DNA from 4 places in the Alishewanella sp. BS5-314 genome. Region 3 is predicted to be linked to each of the others. Evidence: predicted binding sites of a transcription regulator. Region 3 holds the regulator's gene; each other region holds the start of a gene.
What was found. The regulator MetJ, encoded in region 3, represses methionine synthesis genes. The targets are predictions, from matches to a motif close to TAGACGTCTAGACGTCTA.
Positions count from the first base shown of each region.

Region 1: the regulator MetJ is predicted to act here: its motif matches at 2,445-2,462, upstream of thrA (bifunctional aspartate kinase/homoserine dehydrogenase I).
Region 2: the regulator MetJ is predicted to act here: its motif matches at 3,341-3,358, upstream of H1D31_RS05330 (translation initiation factor).
Region 4: the regulator MetJ is predicted to act here: its motif matches at 3,793-3,810, upstream of metA (homoserine O-succinyltransferase).

Region 1 covers NZ_JACEHJ010000002.1:1,876,498-1,881,683, forward strand. The annotation lists gene thrA (bifunctional aspartate kinase/homoserine dehydrogenase I) at 1-2,190, opposite strand, end outside; gene H1D31_RS13215 (sensor domain-containing diguanylate cyclase) at 2,507-3,442, opposite strand; gene H1D31_RS13220 (ATP-binding protein) at 3,582-5,186, shown strand, end outside.
Region 2 covers NZ_JACEHJ010000002.1:185,360-190,545, forward strand. The annotation lists gene H1D31_RS05320 (amidohydrolase family protein) at 1-1,016, shown strand, start outside; gene H1D31_RS05325 (M28 family metallopeptidase) at 1,095-2,759, shown strand; gene H1D31_RS05330 (translation initiation factor) at 2,816-3,220, opposite strand; gene H1D31_RS05335 (GAF domain-containing protein) at 3,363-4,064, shown strand; gene H1D31_RS05340 (aromatic amino acid transaminase) at 4,104-5,186, shown strand, end outside.
Region 3 covers NZ_JACEHJ010000001.1:241,338-246,523, forward strand. The annotation lists gene H1D31_RS01115 (ligand-binding sensor domain-containing diguanylate cyclase) at 1-53, opposite strand, end outside; gene H1D31_RS01120 (aspartate kinase) at 203-1,309, opposite strand; gene metB (cystathionine gamma-synthase) at 1,321-2,493, opposite strand; gene metJ (met regulon transcriptional regulator MetJ) at 2,674-3,009, shown strand; gene H1D31_RS01135 (malic enzyme-like NAD(P)-binding protein) at 3,078-4,322, opposite strand; gene H1D31_RS01140 (tetratricopeptide repeat protein) at 4,770-5,186, shown strand, end outside.
Region 4 covers NZ_JACEHJ010000002.1:1,820,384-1,825,569, forward strand. The annotation lists gene metH (methionine synthase) at 1-1,730, opposite strand, end outside; gene H1D31_RS12940 (homocysteine S-methyltransferase family protein) at 1,730-2,797, opposite strand; gene metA (homoserine O-succinyltransferase) at 2,797-3,720, opposite strand; gene recA (recombinase RecA) at 4,147-5,186, opposite strand, start outside.

The DNA of each region.
Region 1 (5,186 bases), on a different contig from region 3:
CTCAGCAAAGGCCTGATCCAACTGCGGCAGCTGCACCATAAAATCTTCGACGTTAGCGCCGGCAGCAAAACCGGCCGGCAACACCGAGTCCACTTCCACTTCATTCAGATCCAGCATTAAGCCTGCTTCGCGCGCCATAATCAGCAGCTTGCGTGCCACATCCATGCCAGATAAGTCATCGCGCGGATCAGGCTCTGTAAAGCCCATAGCCCGGGCTTTGGCGGTCACCACCGACAGCGGCACTCCGGCTTCCAACTCGCCAAAGATATAGGATAAGGAGCCAGATAAAATGCCTTCAAAGGCCAGCAACTGGTCGCCGGCATTTAGCAGCCCTTGCAGGGTATCGATTACCGGTAAACCGGCACCGACCGTGGTTTCATACAAAAAGCGCCGCCGTTGCTGCTGGGCAACAGCACGCAAGCGATGGTAATACTCCAGGCTGCTGGTATTGGCTTTTTTGTTTGGCGTAACGACATGGAAGCCGGCTGCCAGAAAATCTGCATACTGGTCCGCGACTGCCTGGGCACTGGTGCAATCGACCAGTACCGGATTGGTTAAATGCTGTTCCTGTACAAAGCGGTTTAACTCCGCCAGCGAAAACTGTGCATTGGCCTCTGCCAATGCCGGCTGCCAGTTTTTCAGATCCACACCGTCTTTCGCCAATAACAGCTGCTTACTATTGGCAATGCCATATACGGTAAGCTTAACCTGGCGCTGCTGTAAAAAGGCTTGTTGCCGTTCGATCTGGGCCAGTAATTCACTGCCGACCACCCCGCAACCGACCAGAAACACATCAATACTGGGGATATGGCTGAAGAAGTTCTCATGGCAGACTTTAACCGCATTCTGACAGCTGCGCTGCTCGACCACCGCAGAAATCGAGCGCTCACTGCTATCCTGAGCAATGGCCACCACGTTCACCCGCGCCTGCGCCAGCGAAGCGAAGAACTTCGCAGCCACACCTCTGTGCTGCCGCATGCCATCGCCGACCAGGCTGACAATCGCCATATCGGATTGGATGGCTAATGGCCGTAGCAGTTTGTTTTGCAATTCTAATTCGAACTCGGCTTCCAGCGCCTTTTTCGCCGCCACCAGATGCAGCTGCGGCACACAGAAGCTGATGCTAAATTCCGACGAGGACTGGGTAATTAAGCTTACCGAAATCTGTGCGCGCGCCATGGCGGCAAATACCCGGCTGGCCATGCCCACCACGCCCTTTAAACCCGGGCCAGATACCGTAATCAGCGCCAGATGCTCAAGGCTGGAAATGCCCTTCACCAGCGCTTCACCATCGCCTTCCACATCGATACAGGTGCCCGGCGCACTGGGGTTAAGGGTATTTTTGATATAACAGGGAATTTGCACCCGCGCCAGCGGGCCGATTGTTTTCGGATGCAGCACCTTAGCACCGAAATAAGATAACTCCATCGCCTCATCGTAAGACAGACGATCGATTAAGCGGGTTTGTTTCACCTGCCGCGGATCGGCACTGTAGACGCCATCGACATCGGTCCAGATCTCACAGGCACTGGCTTTGATCGCCGCAGCAATGACGGCGGCGGAATAATCCGAACCATTGCGTCCCAATAAGGCCGTCTCGCCCTGGGCGTTACTGGAAACAAAGCCTGCCATCACATAGATGCTGGCAGGTGTCGCCGCCATAGCGGCATCAATCACGGTTGCTGTCGCCGCTACATCGGCAGTGGCATTTAAAAAATCACCCTGACTTTTCACCAGCTTTACCGAGTCCAGCGCCTGCACATCCGCACCTTGCCCCTCTAACAAGGCCGTCATCAGTGCCACGCTGAACTGCTCGCCCAGGCCCAGGATCTGCGCTTTAATATGATCCGGGCAAAACTTTAATAAACTCATGCCCTGTAACTGCCAGCCTAGCTGCTGGATCTGGCTGTTGATCAGCGCCTGCACTTGCTGCCGGCGTGCCTCACTGACGCCCGGTATCGCGGCTAACAGCTGCTGATAACGCTGCTCAAGCTGGCTTAGCGGTGACTGAAAGTCTGCTCCCAGATAGGCCAGATCGGTTAATTCGACCAGCATATTGGTTACCCCCTGCGGGGCCGATAACACCAGACAGACTTGTTCTGTTGTTGCCTGCTGCAACACAATTTGCGCCACTTCAGAAAATCTGGCCACCGACGCCAGCGATGACCCGCCAAATTTTAGCACCCTCATAATTTCTCCTCGCGCATCCAAGTCTTTAGTCGTTTTGTTATCGCAGACCTTTGTTAGTCAACCGGCTGTCACGCTATGTTGCGTGATCAACGCCGGTTAACCTGGGCCAAGTGGCCAAAAAAAAGGCCCGGAACCTTTGAGGTCACGGGCCTTTTTACAGACAGCACACCGCCGACCTCCTACCCCGCGGGGTTGGTGGTGGTAATAATGGTGGTGAGTACTGCTGCTTTTATATTCATAGACTACACTATGCACAGACTTTTAGACGTCTGTCAAACCTTTTCTAAGTTGTTATTGTGGGTGGGCAGCCACGACGCTAAGCCAGCGCAGCCTCGCTCCAGATACTGATCTGGTTACGCCCGGCCCGCTTGGCCTGATACAAGGCCTGATCCGCTTGTTGCAGCATAGTTTCGACACTGCAGCCTGCTGTGCCAGTGCTGATACCGCAGCTAATCGTCAACTTTACGGCCGCACTTTGCACAGCACAGAATTGCTCCATTTGCTGACGCAACCGCTGGGCAACCTCAATAGCCCCAGCCAGCTCAGTATCGGGCAAGATCACGGCAAACTCTGCTCCGGCCAAGCGCGCCAGTAAATCATTATCGCGCAACAAGGCGCTAAACTGGCGGGCCAGCCCCTGTAACATCTGGTCGCCGTGTTGATGGCCGTATTGATCATTGAGCAGTTTGAAACGATCCAATTCGAAACGCAGTAACGCTAAAGGCCGCTGGTAGCGCTCAGCCCGGGTCAGTTCCAGTTGCAATTGCTGTTGCAGATATTGCCAATTTGGTAAGGCCGTTAGCGTATCGAAACGATCCAGCTGTTTCAGTTGTTGCGTTTTAAATAACACCTCAGCGTGGTAGCGGGCGGCCTCGCTGGCATCTTCCAGCCACAGTGCCAGTTGTGCCTCCTCCTGCGGATTACTCAGCGGGATAAAGCTGACATTCTGCGCCATCTGGAACTCACTTTGTTCAGCCTTTGCCTGGCGCGGCAGCTTGAGCAAATACAAACGTTGTTGCCAGCTCAGCTGCTGAGTTTGTTGCTGCTGCAACACCTCAGCCATTTTACGGCAGAACCAGCTCTTAGGTACTTCCGGGAACAGGCTGAAAAAATCCTGCCCCAGGATCTGGGCTTCGGGTAACTCCAACTGTTGGCATAAAAAGGCGTTAACATAGCTCAGCTGATAACGGCTATTCAGCACCAATACAGCACCAGGTAACTGATTAACCAGTCGTTGCAGATTAAGATTCATGCCGTTATCACTCCTGAGGCGAAAGTCTATTGCCAAAACTCTTCTATTTTGTGAAATAATTATTTTAAATAACAACTATATTCGCTATGGTAGCAGGAGTGAATCGCTTTTTGCTCCGAACGCCAATCAGGGTGACTCCATGCCGCAAACCAGCCTGTCTAAAAAGCTGCTGACCAAGGTTTTATCGGTTTATTTTATCTTGACGCTGATCGTCACCCTGGGTCAGATCGTGGCCGAGTACTACAATGCCAAAAGCTTTATCCGCAACGAACTGACGACCTTACAACAAACCTTCGCCGGTAGTCTTACCCGGGCTATCTGGGAGCTTAATACCCCACAAACGCTGAATATCGCCGACGGTCTGCTGGCGGTACCTGCCATTGAAGGGGTCATTGTCCGGGATGATAACGGTACTGTTATAACCCAGTCCGGCCGCTATATCGACATTCAGCAACGCTTTAGCAACCAACTGGTACAGCAGGAACTCAGTCTGAGCGACCAGCAAAGCGGCATCTTTGGTTATACCTTCCCATTGATCTTCGAATTTTCCGGCCGTACCAGCCAGGTTGGTGATGTTACTCTGTTCTCTAGTCGCAAAGTAGTCATTGAACGGATTGAAATGGGCATCTATTTCCTGATTGGTAATGCGATGCTAAAAACCACTTTTTTGATTATTTTGTTTTTAATGGCTTTCCGGCGTTATCTGACCGAGCCGCTGGCAGATCTGAGCCAGCAGATTGAAAGTCTGGATTTGGACCAGTTGGACGGCTCTAAAGTACGTATTACGCCAGATGAAGGTGCCGAACTGACAGTAATGGCGAATGCCTACAATAAGTTAATTGACCGCTTGCAGGATAATCAGCAGCAGTTAAAGCAAACGCAGCAGCAACTGATGTTATCCAACAACAAACTGGATCAGCAAAATTTACTGCTGGAGCAGGAAGTTGCCCGTAAAACCTCAGGTTTAAGTCAGGCGATGATGGATCTACAGCAACAGAAACAGGAATTGCTGCAGAAGAAGCAGGCGCTGCGCGAGGAAATCGAACAGCGTCGCCAGACCGAACTCGACCTGCGGCAAAAGCAACGGGAACTGCAGGACACCATTGATAACCTGAATCAGGCGCAGGACCGGTTGGTACAATCAGAAAAAATGGCCGCCTTGGGTGGTTTGGTCGCCGGCATAACCCACGAGGTGAATACTCCGGTCGGTATTGGCGTAACGGCCACCAGTTTTCTGGCAGAGCGCTTGCGTCAACTGGAGCAGGCCTTTCGTGAAAAAACCCTTACCCCGAAAATGCTGGAAGATTTTCTATCTGAAGCCGGCCAAAGTACCGACTTGCTGCAATCCAATCTGAGCCGGGCGTCGGAGCTGATTGCCAGCTTTAAGCAAATTGCGGTCGACCAAGCGAGTGAAGCGATCCGTACCATAAATCTGTGCCACTATATTCACGAAATTATTCGCTCGCTGCAGCCACACTTCAAAAAAACCAAACACCAGCTCGAAGTTAACTGTGCCGAGAATATTATTCTGGATTGTCCGGCAGGCGCTATCTCACAAATCTTTACCAATTTCCTGATGAACTCGTTAATTCACGGTTTTGAGGGGATTGAGCAAGGATTGATCCGGATCACCGTTACGGACGACGCCGATAATATTGATATCCATTACAGTGATAACGGTATCGGTTTATCAGAGGCGCAACTGGAGAAACTGTTCCATCCTTTCTTTACCACCAAACGCGAT
Region 2 (5,186 bases), on a different contig from region 3:
AAGCGGTACGGGCTACCCGTGACGATCGGGAAATCAGTGCGACCAATCCGGATCTACGCACGGAAGTGGCCTTTAATGCCGATTCGGTCGTGATCCCAACGATCCGGAGCAATGGTTTTAGTCACAGCCTGATTTACCCGTCCGGCTCGCTGATCACCGGGCGCTCAGCCCTGATGCAACTGGATGGTTGGAACTGGCAGGACGCGCTGGTGCAGTCCAGTGTTGGCTTGCATGTCAATTGGCCGCGGATGGGGATTCAAACCGGCTGGTGGGTGCGTGACAGTGTCGAACAGCAGCAAAAACGTCAGGCAGAGCAATTGGCAAAGCTGCAGGATTACTTTAGCGCTGCCCATGCCTATTACCTGGCTGAGCAAGCGGGCCTGAATCGTGGCCGGGATTCGCGTTGGCATGCGATGTTAAGCTTCTTCGAAGGCAAGTTACCGCTGTTTGTGCATGCTGATGACCCGCGGCAAATGCGCCAGGCGATGCTGTTAGCGCAGCAGTATGGTGTCAAGCTGGTGATTGTTGGTGGGCGCGATAGCTGGCGCATTGCCGATGAGCTGGCGGCGAATAAGGTCGCTGTGATCTATACCGCGCCCTATGGTTTGCCAACCCGTGGCGATGAAGCCTACGATCAGGCCTTTAGTGCGCCGGGCGTGTTAAAACGCGCCGGGGTGCAATTCGCGCTGTCGCTGGATGGTTTCTGGGATACCCGGAACCTGGTATTCGCTGCCGGTCATGTTACCCGTTATGGTCTGGATCAGGCCGAGGCGCTACGGGCCCTGACGCTGGATGCCGCTGCCATTGCCGGCGTTGCCGACCGTTTAGGGTCGATTGAAGTTGGTAAAAGCGCCAGTCTGGTGGTATCCAGCGGTGATATCTTTGATTATCGCGGCCATCAGGTTGAACAGATGTGGATCGACGGCCGTAGTGTGGATTTAGATAACCGGCACAAGCAACTGCACCGGCGCTATCAACAGCGTTATCAGCAGCCAAGCCAAAGCGTGCAGCCCTGAGACCGGCGCTGAAGTTCTGAGGTGCCGCTCTGGCACCTTTTTTGTTTTTAAATTGTTGATGTAGAAGAGAACAACCCAATGAAAAAACCTGTAATGCTGGTGCTGGCTGCCGCTCTTACGCTGCTGGCGTGCGGTAAGCCTGCACCGCTTTCTGAGCCCAAAGCGGACCCGCTTAAAATTGAAAGCCATTTACGTTTTCTGGCCGATGATTTGCTGGAAGGGCGGGATACCGGTAGCCGTGGCCACGAGATTGCCTCGCTCTATATTACCGAGCAGTTCCGGGCTTTGGGGCTGAAGGGGGCTGCAGCAGATGGCGGATATTATCAGCAGGTGCCACTGCGTAAGGCATTATTAGTGCCTGGTAGTGCCAAGCTAAGTTTTCAGTTTGCTGATAAGACAGAGGAGCTCAGCTATCCGCAGCAATTCTTTACGGGTCCCAGTTTACAGCAAACCTCAGTAGCACTGAGTGCGCCGATGGTGTTTGTTGGCTATGGCCTGGTGTCTGATGCCTTTGCGTTAAATGATTATGCCGGGTTGGATGTTGCAGGTAAGGTGGTGGTGATGCTGGCCGGCCTGCCGGCCAGTCTACCCAGTGAAGAGCGCGCTTACCTAGGCAGTATGAAAACGGAATTTGCCGCTGAGCGCGGTGCCGTCGGTATTTTAACCGTACATACCCCGCAGCAGGAACAAACCCGGCCTTATGCCAACAGTTTGCTGTATTTAAATACGCCCAGTATGACCTGGCTTAATGAAGCCGGCGAACCGGGGCGCGGCTTTGCGCAGTTAAAAGGGAGTGCTTACTTACATCCTGATGCGGCGAAGGCGCTGTTTGCAGCAAGTGGCAAAGTACTGGATGAGATCTTTCAACAACTGGAACAGGATGCCATGCCGCAAGGCTTTGCCCTGAACGGTATTGTTAATCTGCAAAGCGAAAGCAGCCATCAAAGTATTAGCAGTCCTAATGTACTGGCGCTGCTGCCGGGTTCAGATCCGACGTTAAAACACGAAGTTGTGGTGTTAAGCGCGCACTCAGATCATATTGGTTTGGCTAACGACTTACGTACCAGTGATAAAGTGAATAACGGTGCTATGGATAATGCCGCCGGTACCGCGATCTTACTGGAAACCGCGCGCTTATTTGCTGCCTTGCCTGAGACGCCGAAGCGTTCTGTTTTGTTTGTCGCGCTGACCGGTGAAGAGAAGGGCTTACTGGGCGCTGATTACTTCGCCAGGAATCCGCCGCTGGCGATTGAAAAGCTGGTAGCGAACGTCAATCTGGATATGCCGGTACTGCTATATCCGTTTGCTGATCTGATTGCTTTTGGTGCCAATCATTCTACGCTGGGCGATGTCGTCGCCAGCGCGGCAGCAAAAGAGGGCATTAAGCTGAGTGCCGATCCGATGCCAGAGCAGGCGATTTTTACCCGCTCTGACCATTTTCGTTTAGTGCAGCAAGGTGTGCCGGCGGTCTTTTTAATGACGGGTTTTACCTCGCAGGATCCGACTCAGGATGGTGGTAAGATCTGGGGCAGTTTCTTTGCCAAGCATTATCATAAGCCCTCAGATGATATTCCGAGTCTGGAACGGGACTACGGCCCGATCCGCTATGATGCCGGCGCGGTCTTTACCAATATTAATTTTAATATTGCGCTGGATGTTGCGAATACCGCTCAGCGGCCGCTGTGGCGGAAACAGAGTTTCTTTACCGGCGTTTTCGGCCGGCCGGATAATTCCGAGCAATAAGCCCTAAACACAAACGGCAGCCTTGGCTGCCGTTTTACTGTTAACTTGCAGGTCAGCTAGCCACCGGCTTGTTTTACCTGATAACCTTTTTGCTGCAGTACAGCCGTGACCTGTTCACGCTTATCGCCCTGGATCTCTATCACGCCATCTTTTACCGCACCACCACAGGCGCATTTCTTTTTTAGCTCAGAGCAAAGGGCATTCAGTTGCTCTGCACTGCCGGTTATACCACTGATGGTAAGCACAGTTTTGCCGCCACGGCCTTTGGTTTCACGTCTTACCCGCAGCGCACTATCGGCGTAGGCGGTACCCAGGGTTTCTGGCGCTGCCTTGCTGTTAATACGACCACTGGCAGTAGAATAAACCAGATCGCTATCAGCATGGGCTGGCGTCGCAGGTTCCGCGCCTGTGCTGGCGCCAAGTCGAGCTTGCCAGTCGGCAAGCGAGATCTTTTTACTCATCGGAAAATGGCTTGTCAGTTCGAATAGCGCAGAGCTTACTGAGCGCGATGAACAGAGGCAAGTTTTTCTGTGGTCAGCTTGGTTTTTTAGTGGCTTCTGGTAGAATGATGCCCATTATTTTAGAAATCTGGACGGCTATATTTTGAGTAATTCTGTCTCTCTGACCCAGTATCTGCAGTTAAGTGGCTTAACCGAGCTGACAACGCCAGCTTTTGCTGCCGCGGTAGCACAGCAACAGCAGGCCTTGCGGCAGTACCTTGAGCAAGTGTCGGCGCCAACGGTAAATTGGCAGTACCAGGTGCCCGAGCTTGGCGAGGGTGGGGCCTGTTCATTATTTGGCGTGTTGGCAGCCGAGCCTTATGATTTAACCGCTATTTTGGGCGGTCAAACGGCGGCGAATCAACAAGCACTGGCCAGGCTCAGCCAAATTACCGCTTTTTATCAACAGCAGGCCGGCGTGGCCTGGTTTGGTATCTACCAGGCGCGAGCCAATCCAGCTGGCGAAGCGGTATTGGTCAAACTCAGCTACTTTGGTGCGCCCTCGCGCGCCGAGTTCCCTCTCACCCCTGAGTTTGCCACCATCAGTAACAACAGCAGTGTTGGCTTAAGCGGTAAAGCGCGGGTGATTAACAGTGTCGCCAGTTATTTACAACAGGGTGGCGAATACTATACGTGCGACCCGAAAGTTCAGGCCGAAGCCTGTTTGCCACTCTATGCGCAATCGGGCAGAATACTGGGCATTGTCGATGCCGAAGATTTTCAAGCAGAGGTATTTGATCAGCGCGCGCTGGCGTTACTGGTGGCGGTGTGTCTGACCATTCCGGACTATTTACCGGCCGTATAAGATGGCCTTTTATTAGCACAATAATCCAGGTAGAACATTATGTTTGCTCAGTTAAAACCCGTTGCCACTGATCCTATTCTGGGTCTGATGGCGGCTTACCGTGAAGACCCGAATCCACTGAAAGTTGACCTAGGTGTTGGGGTATATAAAGACGAGCAGGGCCATACGGCGGTGCTGAAGTGCGTTAAGGAAGCAGAAGCACTGCGCCTGAAACAAGAAGACAGCAAGACCTATATCGGCATGGCCGGTGATCTGGGCTTTAACGCCCATATTGAAAAGCTGGCCTTTGGTAATAGCCATCCGGTGTTGCTGGCAAACCGGGTAACTACAGCGCATACGCCTGGCGGCACAGGTGCGTTGCGGGTGGCGGCCGAGTTTATTAAGCGCGCTAATCCTGATGCCACCATCTGGGTTACCACCCCGACCTGGGCTAACCATATTTCATTGTTTCAGGCGGCGGGTCTAAAAGTTAAAGAGTACGCCTATTACGATTACGATACCAAGGGCCTGAAGACTGAGCAGATGTTCGCGGAACTGGCGCAAGTACCCGCCGGCGATGTGGTACTGGTACATGCCTGCTGCCATAACCCAAGCGGTATGGATCTGAACTTTGAGCAATGGCAGCGTTTTACCGCGCTGGCATTGGAGCGCGGCTTTACGCCACTGGTTGATATGGCCTATCAGGGCTTTGGTAGCGGCCTGGATGAAGATGCAAAGGGCCTGCGTTATCTGGCAGAACGGGTATCTGAATTGTTGCTGTGTAGCTCCTGCTCGAAGAACTTTGGCTTGTACCGTGAGCGTATCGGTGCTGTGAGTATCGTTTCTGCTGACAGTCAGGTGATGGAGCTGGCGAAAGTGAATCTGCTGAGCGTGGTCCGTTCGATCTATTCTATGCCACCGGCACATGGTGCCATTATCGTTAGCCATATTCTGGACAGTGCGGAATTAACGGCGCTGTGGCATCAGGAGCTGGCGGAAATGCGCGATCGGATCAATAACTACCGGCAGTTAATTATCGATAAGTTTGCCGCCGAAGGTATTACGCAGGATTTCAGTTTTATTGCCCGTCAACACGGTATGTTTAGCTTTCTCGGTATTAACAAAGCGCAGATTGATCGCCTA
Region 3 (5,186 bases):
GCGATGGCCAGAAAGATGCACAACAACCAGCAACACAGGTGCAATAATGGCATGCAGATAATCCATTCATCCGTTGCAGCAGGCAATACTGCCGTTATGCTCAGATTACCTGAGTTTTAGCTTAATTGCCAAGTCATACCAGCATTTAGGGCGTGTTGACGTTCGCTGCTTGTTTTTTCCGCAAACATTAACACGCCTTAGACTAACGAACAGACTTCACTAACTCCGCTAAGTCTGCATGCAAACCACCGGCCGTTACCAACAGGCCGGCGCCCGGACCTTTCAGCACCAGCGGGTTCTGCTGATACCAGTCAGATGTGATAACAAAGATATTGTCACAGGGTGCCAATGCAGCCAGCGGCGCCTTGTTGTCCACAGCAACTAAACGGACACTGGCCTGTACCTGCCCGTCAGCTAAGCGCAGACTGGCGGCGTAACGCAGCACCTTATTTTCGGCAGTTGCCTTAGCATAAGCCTCAGCCAGCATCAGATCCAATTGCTGACGCTGACGCCAAAATCCGGCCAGATCACCGTCTGCTAACCCGGCAGGTAATAGTGGTTCCAGCTCAATATCCGCTAATTCTAACTCTGCACCCAGCTCACGAGCCAATACCAGCAGCTTACGCTGGACATCTTTACCAGAAAGATCATCGCGTGGATCTGGTTCGGTATAGCCCAGCTGCTGTGCTTGTAACACCAGTTCAGAGAAGGCTGTAGTACCATCGTACTGACACAATAACCAGGATAGCGTGCCCGAGAATACCCCGCTCACCTCGCGGATCTGATCGCCACTTTGTAATAACTCCTGCATCACCCGCTGTACCGGGATCCCGGCACCGACGGTGGTGTTACTCAACCAGCGTAAACTACTAAGCTGCAATGCCTGCAGGATCTGCTGATATTCAGAACCCGGCAAAGTAACACCTTGTTTATTGGCACTGATCAGATGACAACCTGCGGCGATAAAAGCCGGATAGAGCCTGGCAAAGTCCTGACTGGGTGTGATATCAATCAATACCTTGGGGCTGGGCAGTGCTGCCAGATAGGCAACTAAACTTGCCTGCTGATAAGGCTTGGCATCGCTAAAAGCACTGGACCAAGCCTGACTCTCGATGGTATCGCTGAGTAAGGCTTGGCGCGAATTCAGGATAGCGCAAAGATTAAGTCTGATCTGGCCGGCAAAGCGTTGTTGCTGCGATGCCAGTAATCGTAAAAATTCGGCGCCGACCTTACCGGTACCGGCGACCACGATATTGAGCGTTGTCAAAGGCGCTGCGACACCTGGTTTTACTTGCTTAAAATCACTCATGCTACTTCCACTTACTGCTGTTGTACCGCAGCCACGGCATCCAGTGCCAGAGCTAAATCGGCAATAAGATCCTGGGCTAATTCAATACCAACCGACACCCGAATCAGTGTTGCCCCTATCCCAGCAGTGGCCTGGGCCGCTGCGTCCATAGAGGCATGGGTCATGGTCGCAGGATGACAAATCAAACTTTCCGTCCCGCCTAAAGACTGCGCCAGCGTGAAGTAGCGTAAGTTACTGAAAAAGGTGGTCAGTAAGGCTGGCGGGGCGCTTAACTCGAAGCTACACATAGCGCCGAAGCCAGATTGCTGGCGCTTAGCAATCTGATGGCCGGGATGATCCACCAGGCCAGGATAGTAAACCTTGCCAATAAGCGGGTGGCGTTGCAGAAAGGCCACCACCTCGGCGGTATTCTGCTGCTGCAACTGCAAGCGAGGGGTCAGAGTCCGCAAACCACGTAAGGTTAAATAACTATCAAAAGCGCCTGCTGTGAGGCCAAGGCAGTTCGCCCACCATTTCAACTCGTCACCGCAGGCTTGCGTTTTACAGATCACCGCACCACCAATCACATCGCTGTGGCCATTAATAAACTTGGTGGTCGAATGCACCACCAGATCGGCACCCAGTGCCAACGGCCGCTGTAATGCCGGCGACAGGAAGGTGTTATCTACCACGACCTTTGCGGTCAGACTTTTCGCCAGCTGACACACCGCAGCAATATCAGTGATCTGCAGCAAGGGGTTGCTTGGTGTTTCCAGCCAGATCATCGCCGGTGCCGCCCGCTTAATCTGTTCAGGCCAATCCCGCTGTTGGAAATTGACAATCACCAGTTTGAACGCCTGCTTCTTCTGCGCCAGATTAGTAAAAAGACGGTAGCTGCCACCATAGCAATCATGCGGGATCACCAAGGTATCAGCCGGCGTCAATAACTGCAGCGCTAACAGACACGCCGACATCCCGGTATTGGTAACAATGGCTTTGGCACCACCTTCCAGCTCCGCCAGGGCTTCACCGAGAATATCGCGGGTAGGATTATTCGAGCGCGAATAATCATAGGGACCGGGCTGACCAAAGGCCGGCAACTGATAAGTCGAGGTCAGGTAAAGGGGCGGCGTGATGGCACCGAAGGCGGTATCTTCAGCGATACCTGCCCGGGCGCTAATCGTAGCGGGATGGCGATGACTCATGCTTCAACTCTTTTAGATGTTTAGACGTCTAAAAGTATATTCATTATTAACTGGAAGTCAAACCATTTAGCCGTCTATAATCTTTATTTGTTGCACACTATTTGACTCACCGACAGAAAGCAGTAGAATTCCCGTTTTGCGCTACGCTGCAAAACAAAAATTAACGACAAGGGATCCCTTATGGCTAAGTGGAATGGTGAATATGTTCACCCCTATGCAGAACACGGTAAAAAATCAGAACAAGTTAAAAAAATTACCGTCTCGATACCGCTGAATGTTTTAAAAGTTTTAACCGATGAACGTACCCGCCGCCAGGTCAATAATCTGCGGCATGCCACTAACAGTGAGTTACTGTGCGAAGCTTTCCTGCATGCTTTTACCGGTCAGCCGCTACCGGCAGACGACGACTTGCGTAAAGATAATCCACATCAAATCCCGGCTGAAGTCAGACAAATCCTGACCAGCATGGGTAAAGAAATTCCGGTGATTATCGAAGCCGACAGCGATGAAGAATAAATAACGCTAACCGGTTCGCAATAAAAAACCGCCTTTCGGCGGTTTTTTATTTACTGGCAATCATACTCTCAGGCATCAAAGTAGGCTGCCGGCATCGGGATCCTGGCTACCCCTGAGCTGACTGCCGCTTCAGCTACCGCACGGGCGACCCGTGGTAATAACCGGGGATCCATCGGCTTCGGAATAATGTAGCCTTTACCAAACTCCAGACTACTAACTTTAGCCGCCAATAGCACTTCCTGCGGTACCGGCTCCTTGGCAATAGCCCGGATCGCCTGCACGGCTGCCAGCTTCATCTCATCATTAATCACACTGGCGCGCACATCCAATGCACCACGGAAAATAAAGGGGAAGCACAGCACGTTATTCACCTGATTCGGATAATCCGAGCGTCCGGTAGCCATAATCAAATCACCACGTTCGGCGTGCGCCAGTTCAGGTTTAATCTCTGGATCCGGGTTGGAACAGGCAAAGATCACCGGCTTATCCGCCATCAGGCTTAATGCTGCCGGCGGCAGGACATCGGGGCCAGAAACACCAACGAAGACGTCAGCCCCCTGCAGCGCATCTTCCAGGGTCCTTTTATCGGTATTGTTCGCGAACAGTTGCTTGTACTGGTTCAGATCTTCACGCCGGGTATGGATCACCCCCTTGGTATCAAGCATATAGATATGCTCACGCATGGCGCCGCACTTGATCAGCAGCTCCATACAGGCAATGGCAGCCGCGCCGGCACCCATACAAACAATAATGGCTTTGCGGATATCTTTGCCCTGGATCTCCAGCGCGTTTAACAGGCCGGCAGCAGTGACAATAGCGGTACCGTGCTGGTCATCATGGAATACCGGGATATTACAGCGCTTAATCAGTTCCTGCTCAATCTCAAAGCACTCCGGCGCCTTGATATCCTCCAGGTTAATACCACCAAAGGTGTCAGCAATATTGGCGACCGTGGTAATAAATTCTTCAGTAGTGCGGTGCGATACTTCAATATCAATTGAATCCAGGCCGGCAAAACGTTTGAATAGCAGCGCCTTACCTTCCATTACCGGTTTTGACGCCAGATGGCCCAGGTTACCTAACCCCAGGATCGCCGTGCCGTTAGAGATTACGGCGACCATATTGCCTTTGGCGGTGTATTTGTAAATGTTGTCCGGATCAGCGGCAATTTCACGCACCGGTTCAGCCACACCGGGGCTGTAAGCCAGTGCCAGATCGGTAACGGTTTCGGCAGCTTTACTGATTTCGATACTGATTTTCCCTGGGCGAGGTTCTGCATGATAACGCAGCGCTTGTTCTCTGAAATCTGACATTCCAATTTTTTCCTGAGTAAGTGTAGGTACAGACTACGGCACTAATTTATAGGTTTTTTGTTATACAGCGGGCCGGTGGTCGGCTCATTCTAATGAGCTCTGATCTGGAAAAACACTGAAATCGTGCTGGACGTACCAGACTAAGGCAGTAACGTCATTACGACTTTGGTATAATTCGTAACCAGTTATAACAAGAAAATGCTCAGCCGCCAAGAGTTCTGGACATCCAATTATCTGCGCTGTGTTCCGCTGACCAGGCGCTGACGAAGGATTTAACGGGTGAGCGCAGTTACTCAAACCTGGAATGGAACGCAAATTTGGCTGCGCCAGTTGCTCACATTATGTTAACCGACACACTTGTTTACAATCTGCTTCTGACCAAAACTTGACCCTCAGCCGTATGTAGCTAAAATCGACACCATTAACTGTTTTTTAACCAGAGGTTTTATGAAAGCGCTACTTTTAGCAGCCCTGTTGTGCAGCACTGCATCCCTGACTTTATATTCAAATACCAGTTATGCCAGCGCGGCGGATAATGACCGGGTATGTGCCGATACCGATTGCAGTAAAGAACTGCGCCGACTGATCAGATTGGCGCGAAGCGGCAGCGGTGATGCAGCAGCATTGGTAGCAATGGCTCACGCGACCGGCGATGGTCTGGAGCAAAGTAACGAGCAAGCCATTCGTTATTTGCGGATGGGCGTGCGCCAGCGCAACGCTATGGCGGTCTTTCTGATGTCCGACTGGCTTAGAAATGGTTTTATGCTGGAACAAGATCTTGCTGAGTCGCAACGTTTGCTTGATCTGGCCGTCGATCTAAAATATGCCCCGGCGCAATATGCTAAAGCGGTACAACTGCTGCAG
Region 4 (5,186 bases), on a different contig from region 3:
GGCTGTTTCGGCGCCGGCGCTACTTTCGTTAAATCCAGCGGGAATTTATTCTGCCGAGCCTCGGCCAGACTCAGCATCCGCTCACCGGGCCGGCTGCGCTGATGCTGCTCTACCGCAATACGGTACTCTTCTGCCACCCGCGCCAGATAGGCCGGTTTATGCTCTGCGCTAATTAACGACTGCACCACGGATACGCTACGTGACGCATTGGGCACATAAACCACGCCATGCGCATAATGCGGTGCGATCTTGACTGCGGTATGCGCCTTGGAGGTGGTTGCGCCGCCGATTAACAACGGCATGGTAAAACCGAGCCGGGTCATTTCTTTGGCCACATGCACCATTTCATCCAGCGACGGCGTAATGAGGCCAGATAAACCAATCACATCAACCTGTTGTTCTTTGGCGACGCGCAGGATCTCAGCGCAGGACACCATCACACCCAGATCGATAACCTCAAAGTTATTACACTGCAGCACCACCCCGACGATATTTTTGCCGATATCGTGCACATCGCCTTTTACCGTTGCCAGCAGGATTTTACCCTGCGCCCGGCCACCGGCTTTCTCTTGCTCAATGTAGGGTTGCAGGTAAGCAACAGCTTTTTTCATCACCCGGGCTGACTTGACCACCTGCGGCAGAAACATCTTGCCTTCACCAAACAGGTCGCCGACCACGTTCATGCCATCCATCAGCGGGCCTTCAATCACATGCAGTGGCCGCTCTGCCTGCTGCCGGGCTTCTTCAGTGTCCTGCTCGATAAAATCGGTAATGCCTTTTACCAGCGCATGCTCCAGCCGCTTATTTACCGGCAGGCTGCGCCAGGCATCGTCCACTTTCTCGGCGACACTGCCATCACCTTTAAATTGCGCGGCAATCTCTAACAGGCGTTCGGTGGCATCAGACCGGCGATTTAGAATCACATCCTCTACCCGCTCTCTTAGCAACGGCGGGATATCGTCATACACCGCCAGCTGACCCGCATTAACGATGCCCATATCCATACCGGCCGCAATAGCATGGTACAGAAATACTGAGTGGATAGCTTCGCGCACCGGATCGTTACCACGAAACGAAAACGACACATTAGATACGCCGCCGGAAATCTTGGCATAAGGGCAAAGGCGCTTGATTTCACGGGTCGCCTCTATAAAGTCCACCGCGTAGTTGTTGTGCTCTTCAATACCGGTAGCCACGGCGAAAATATTGGGGTCAAAAATGATATCTTCCGGCGGAAAACCAATTTGCTCAGTCAGGATCTGATAAGCGCGCTGACAGATTTCAACTTTGCGGGCCTTGGTATCAGCTTGCCCCACCTCGTCAAACGCCATCACCACCACGGCCGCGCCATAGCGGCGCAACAACTTGGCCTGCTGCAAAAAGCTCGCTTCGCCTTCTTTTAGCGAAATCGAGTTCACTACCGCCTTACCCTGAATACACTTTAGCGCCGCTTCAATCACTTCCCACTTCGAGGAGTCGACCATAATCGGCACCCGGGCGATATCCGGCTCTGCTGCCAGCAGTGTTAAATAGCGCACCATAGCGGCCTTGCTGTCCAGCATCCCCTCATCCATATTGATGTCGATGATCTGGGCGCCATTTTCAACCTGTTGCCGCGCCACATCCAGCGCCGCCTCATAATCGCCTTTTAAAATCAGTTTTTTAAATTTCGCCGAGCCGGTAACGTTGGTCCGCTCGCCGATATTGATAAATCGTGCCTGCTGTTGCATTACCACTCCACCGCAAAGGCTTCTAGGCCGGCCAAATGAAAACTATGATCGGCCGCTTTTGGTTGCCGCGGCGGCGCATCTTTTACCGCTTCGGCAATGGCTTTAATATGCTCTGGCGTGGTACCACAGCAGCCACCGACGATATTTAAAAAGCCCTGTTTGGCCCAATCAGCAATTTCTGCTGCCATCGCCTCAGCGCCTAAATCATATTCGCCAAACTCATTTGGCAAGCCAGCATTCGGATGCACAGAAACATAGGCTTCGGAGATGGTGGCCAAGGTTTCGACATAAGGACGCAGCAAATCCGGCCCCAGCGCGCAGTTCAGGCCAAAGGTCACCGGCTTGACATGCGCCAGCGAATAATAAAAAGCTTCGGTCGTTTGGCCGGACAGCGTGCGGCCCGAGGCATCGGTGATGGTGCCGGAGATCATCACCGGTAACTCCAGCTGCAGCTCTTCAAACACCTCTAACACGGCAAAGGCTGCTGCCTTGGCATTCAGCGTATCGAAAATGGTTTCCAGCATAATAATATCGGCGCCACCTGCAATCAGCGCCCGGGTCGATTCCTTGTAAGCCAGCACTAACTCATCAAAGCTGACATTGCGAAATCCGGGATCGTTAACGTCTGGCGAAATCGAGGCAGTACGGTTAGTAGGTCCTAACACACCGGCGACAAAACGGGGTTTGTCGGGTTGCAGGGCTGTGACTTCGTCACAAACCCGCCGCGCCAGTGCCGCCGCCTCACGATTGATGCGCTCTGACAGGTGCGCCATCTGATAATCATGCATCGCAATGGTGGTGGCGTTAAAAGTATTGGTTTCAATAATGTCCGCCCCGGCCAGCAAGTATTGCCGGTGAATATCGGCAATGAGTTCCGGCTGAGTAAGTACTAACAAATCGTTGTTACCTTTGAGATCGGACGGCCAATCCGCAAATTCCGCGCCGCGATAACCGGCTTCATCCAGGCGGTGTTGTTGGATCATGGTGCCCATAGCGCCATCCAGCACCAAAATACGTGAGGCCAGCAGCTGGCGTAGTTGCTGTGGCGTTAAACGAAGCTCTGTCATTAACTGTTGCCTATCTGATTCAGGTCAAAGGGCGTAGCCTGGTAAACGTAATAGTTTAACCAGTTACTGAATAATAAAAAGGCGTGCGCCTGCCATAATTTTAACGGCCCCTGGGCCGGATCATTATTCCGGTAGTAGTTCTCCGGTAAACGCGGTGCCAAACCGGCCGCCAGGTCGCGTTGATACTCATCATCCAGCGTGGTCAGATCATATTCCGGATGGCCGGTAACAAAGATCCGGCTACCACTGCTGTTTTGCAGCAAATAGGCCCCGGTGACATCGGCTTCAGCCAGGATATGCAAATCGTCATGCTGTTGGTATTTTTGTTTTGGCACCTGCGCATAACGCGAGTGCGGCACCAGAAATTGCTGGTCAAAGCCGCGCAGCAGCGGGCTAAACGGCTGTACTACGTCTTGCCAGTAAACACCGGATAATTTCTCGCCGCGAATTTCCCGCTGTAAGCCGTAGTAATGATACAGCGCAGCATGGGCGGCCCAACATAAAAATAGCGTCGAGGTAACATGGGTATCCGCCCAGCGCAGGATCTCACCAAACTGCTGCCAGTAGGTGACATCCTCATAATCAACTAATCCCAATGGCGCACCGGTAATAATCAGACCATCATATTTCTGCCCCTGCACATCAGAAAAGTAACGATAGAAGCAGTTTAAATGGCTCTCCGGTGTATGTTTACTGACATGATCATCGATGCGGATCAGCTCAATATCCAGCTGCAGCGGGCTATTCGCTAATAAACGTAATAACTGAATTTCAGTCACAATTTTATTGGGCATTAAATTCAGAATCGCGATCCGTAATGGCCGGATATCCTGGGCTGCCGCCCGGCTCTCGGTCATTACAAAGACATTCTCTGCTGATAAGGCTTCTACTGCAGGTAACTGGTCAATCACTTTAATAGGCATAGCTGGCTCCGCCTGTGGCTAGCACCATACTGCACCTGAGTCTGGTAGTCAGCTGGCACTACTGATAACTTCTATACGTTTAGACGTCTAAATAAGGCGTATTATGCCGTACTATGCCAGAAAAGCAACAGCCGTCTGTCGCAGCGGTGATGACTACGGCCGGTAAGGGCCAGCAGCAACTGACCATTCCACTACCGAAACTTGAGGTATCAAAATCGTGTTGTGAGAGTGTTGAGTGTTGAGTGTTGAGTGTTGAGTGTTGAGTGTTGAGTGTTGAGTGTTGAGTGTTGAGTGTTGAGCAGAAGATGGGGACTTGCCTGGCGAGGGCGTAAAATCATTTTTTTTAATATTTGCGAATCACTTATAAAAAACTCCGGAGCTTTTCAGGTCCGGAGTTTTGTTGTTTTAAATCAGATGCGGCAGAGCTTATAGCTCTTCCGGCTCCGGCATCTCCATCACATCATCCACTGCCACCGCTTCGCCCGGTTTTAATAACAGCCGTGCCCGCAGCTCTTTTTCAATTTCATCTGCCACCGCAGGGTTATCCTGCAAGAACTTCATGGCATTGGCTTTACCCTGACCAATCTTATTGCCCTGATAAGCGTACCAGGCGCCAGACTTATCAACTAAGCCTTGCTGTACGCCCAGGTCAATCAGCTCACCCAGTTTGTTGATACCGGCGCCATACTGAATAATAAATTCAGCTTGTTTAAAGGGCGGAGCCACTTTGTTTTTTACCACCTTAACCCGGGTTTCGTTACCGGTAATTTCATCGCCTTCTTTTACCGAGCCAATACGACGGATATCTAAACGTACTGAGGCATAGAATTTCAGCGCATTACCGCCGGTGGTGGTTTCCGGGTTACCAAACATTACACCGATCTTCATCCGGATCTGGTTGATAAAGATACACAGGGTATTGGAGCGTTTGATATTAGCAGTCAGTTTACGCAGTGCCTGTGACATTAAACGGGCCTGTAAACCCATATGGCTGTCACCCATGTCACCTTCAATTTCTGCTTTTGGCGTTAAGGCAGCGACCGAGTCCACAATCACCACGTCTACGGCGGCAGAACGCACCAACATGTCGCAGATTTCCAGCGCCTGCTCACCAGTATCTGGCTGAGAAACTAACAGCTTATCGACATCCACGCCTAATTTCTTCGCATACACCGGATCCAACGCATGTTCGGCATCGATAAAGGCACAGGTTTTACCGCTACGCTGTGCTTCGGCAATCACCTGCAACGTTAAGGTGGTTTTACCGGAGGACTCAGGACCATAAATTTCTACAATCCGGCCATAAGGTAAGCCGCCAATGCCCAGTGCAATATCCAGCCCCAGTGAGCCGGTGGATACCGCTTCAATATCCAGGGCAGTGCTGTCGCCCAGCCGCATAATAGAACCTTTACCGAACTGGCGTTCGATCTGGCTTAGTGCCGCACTTAATGCCTTTTGTTTGTTGT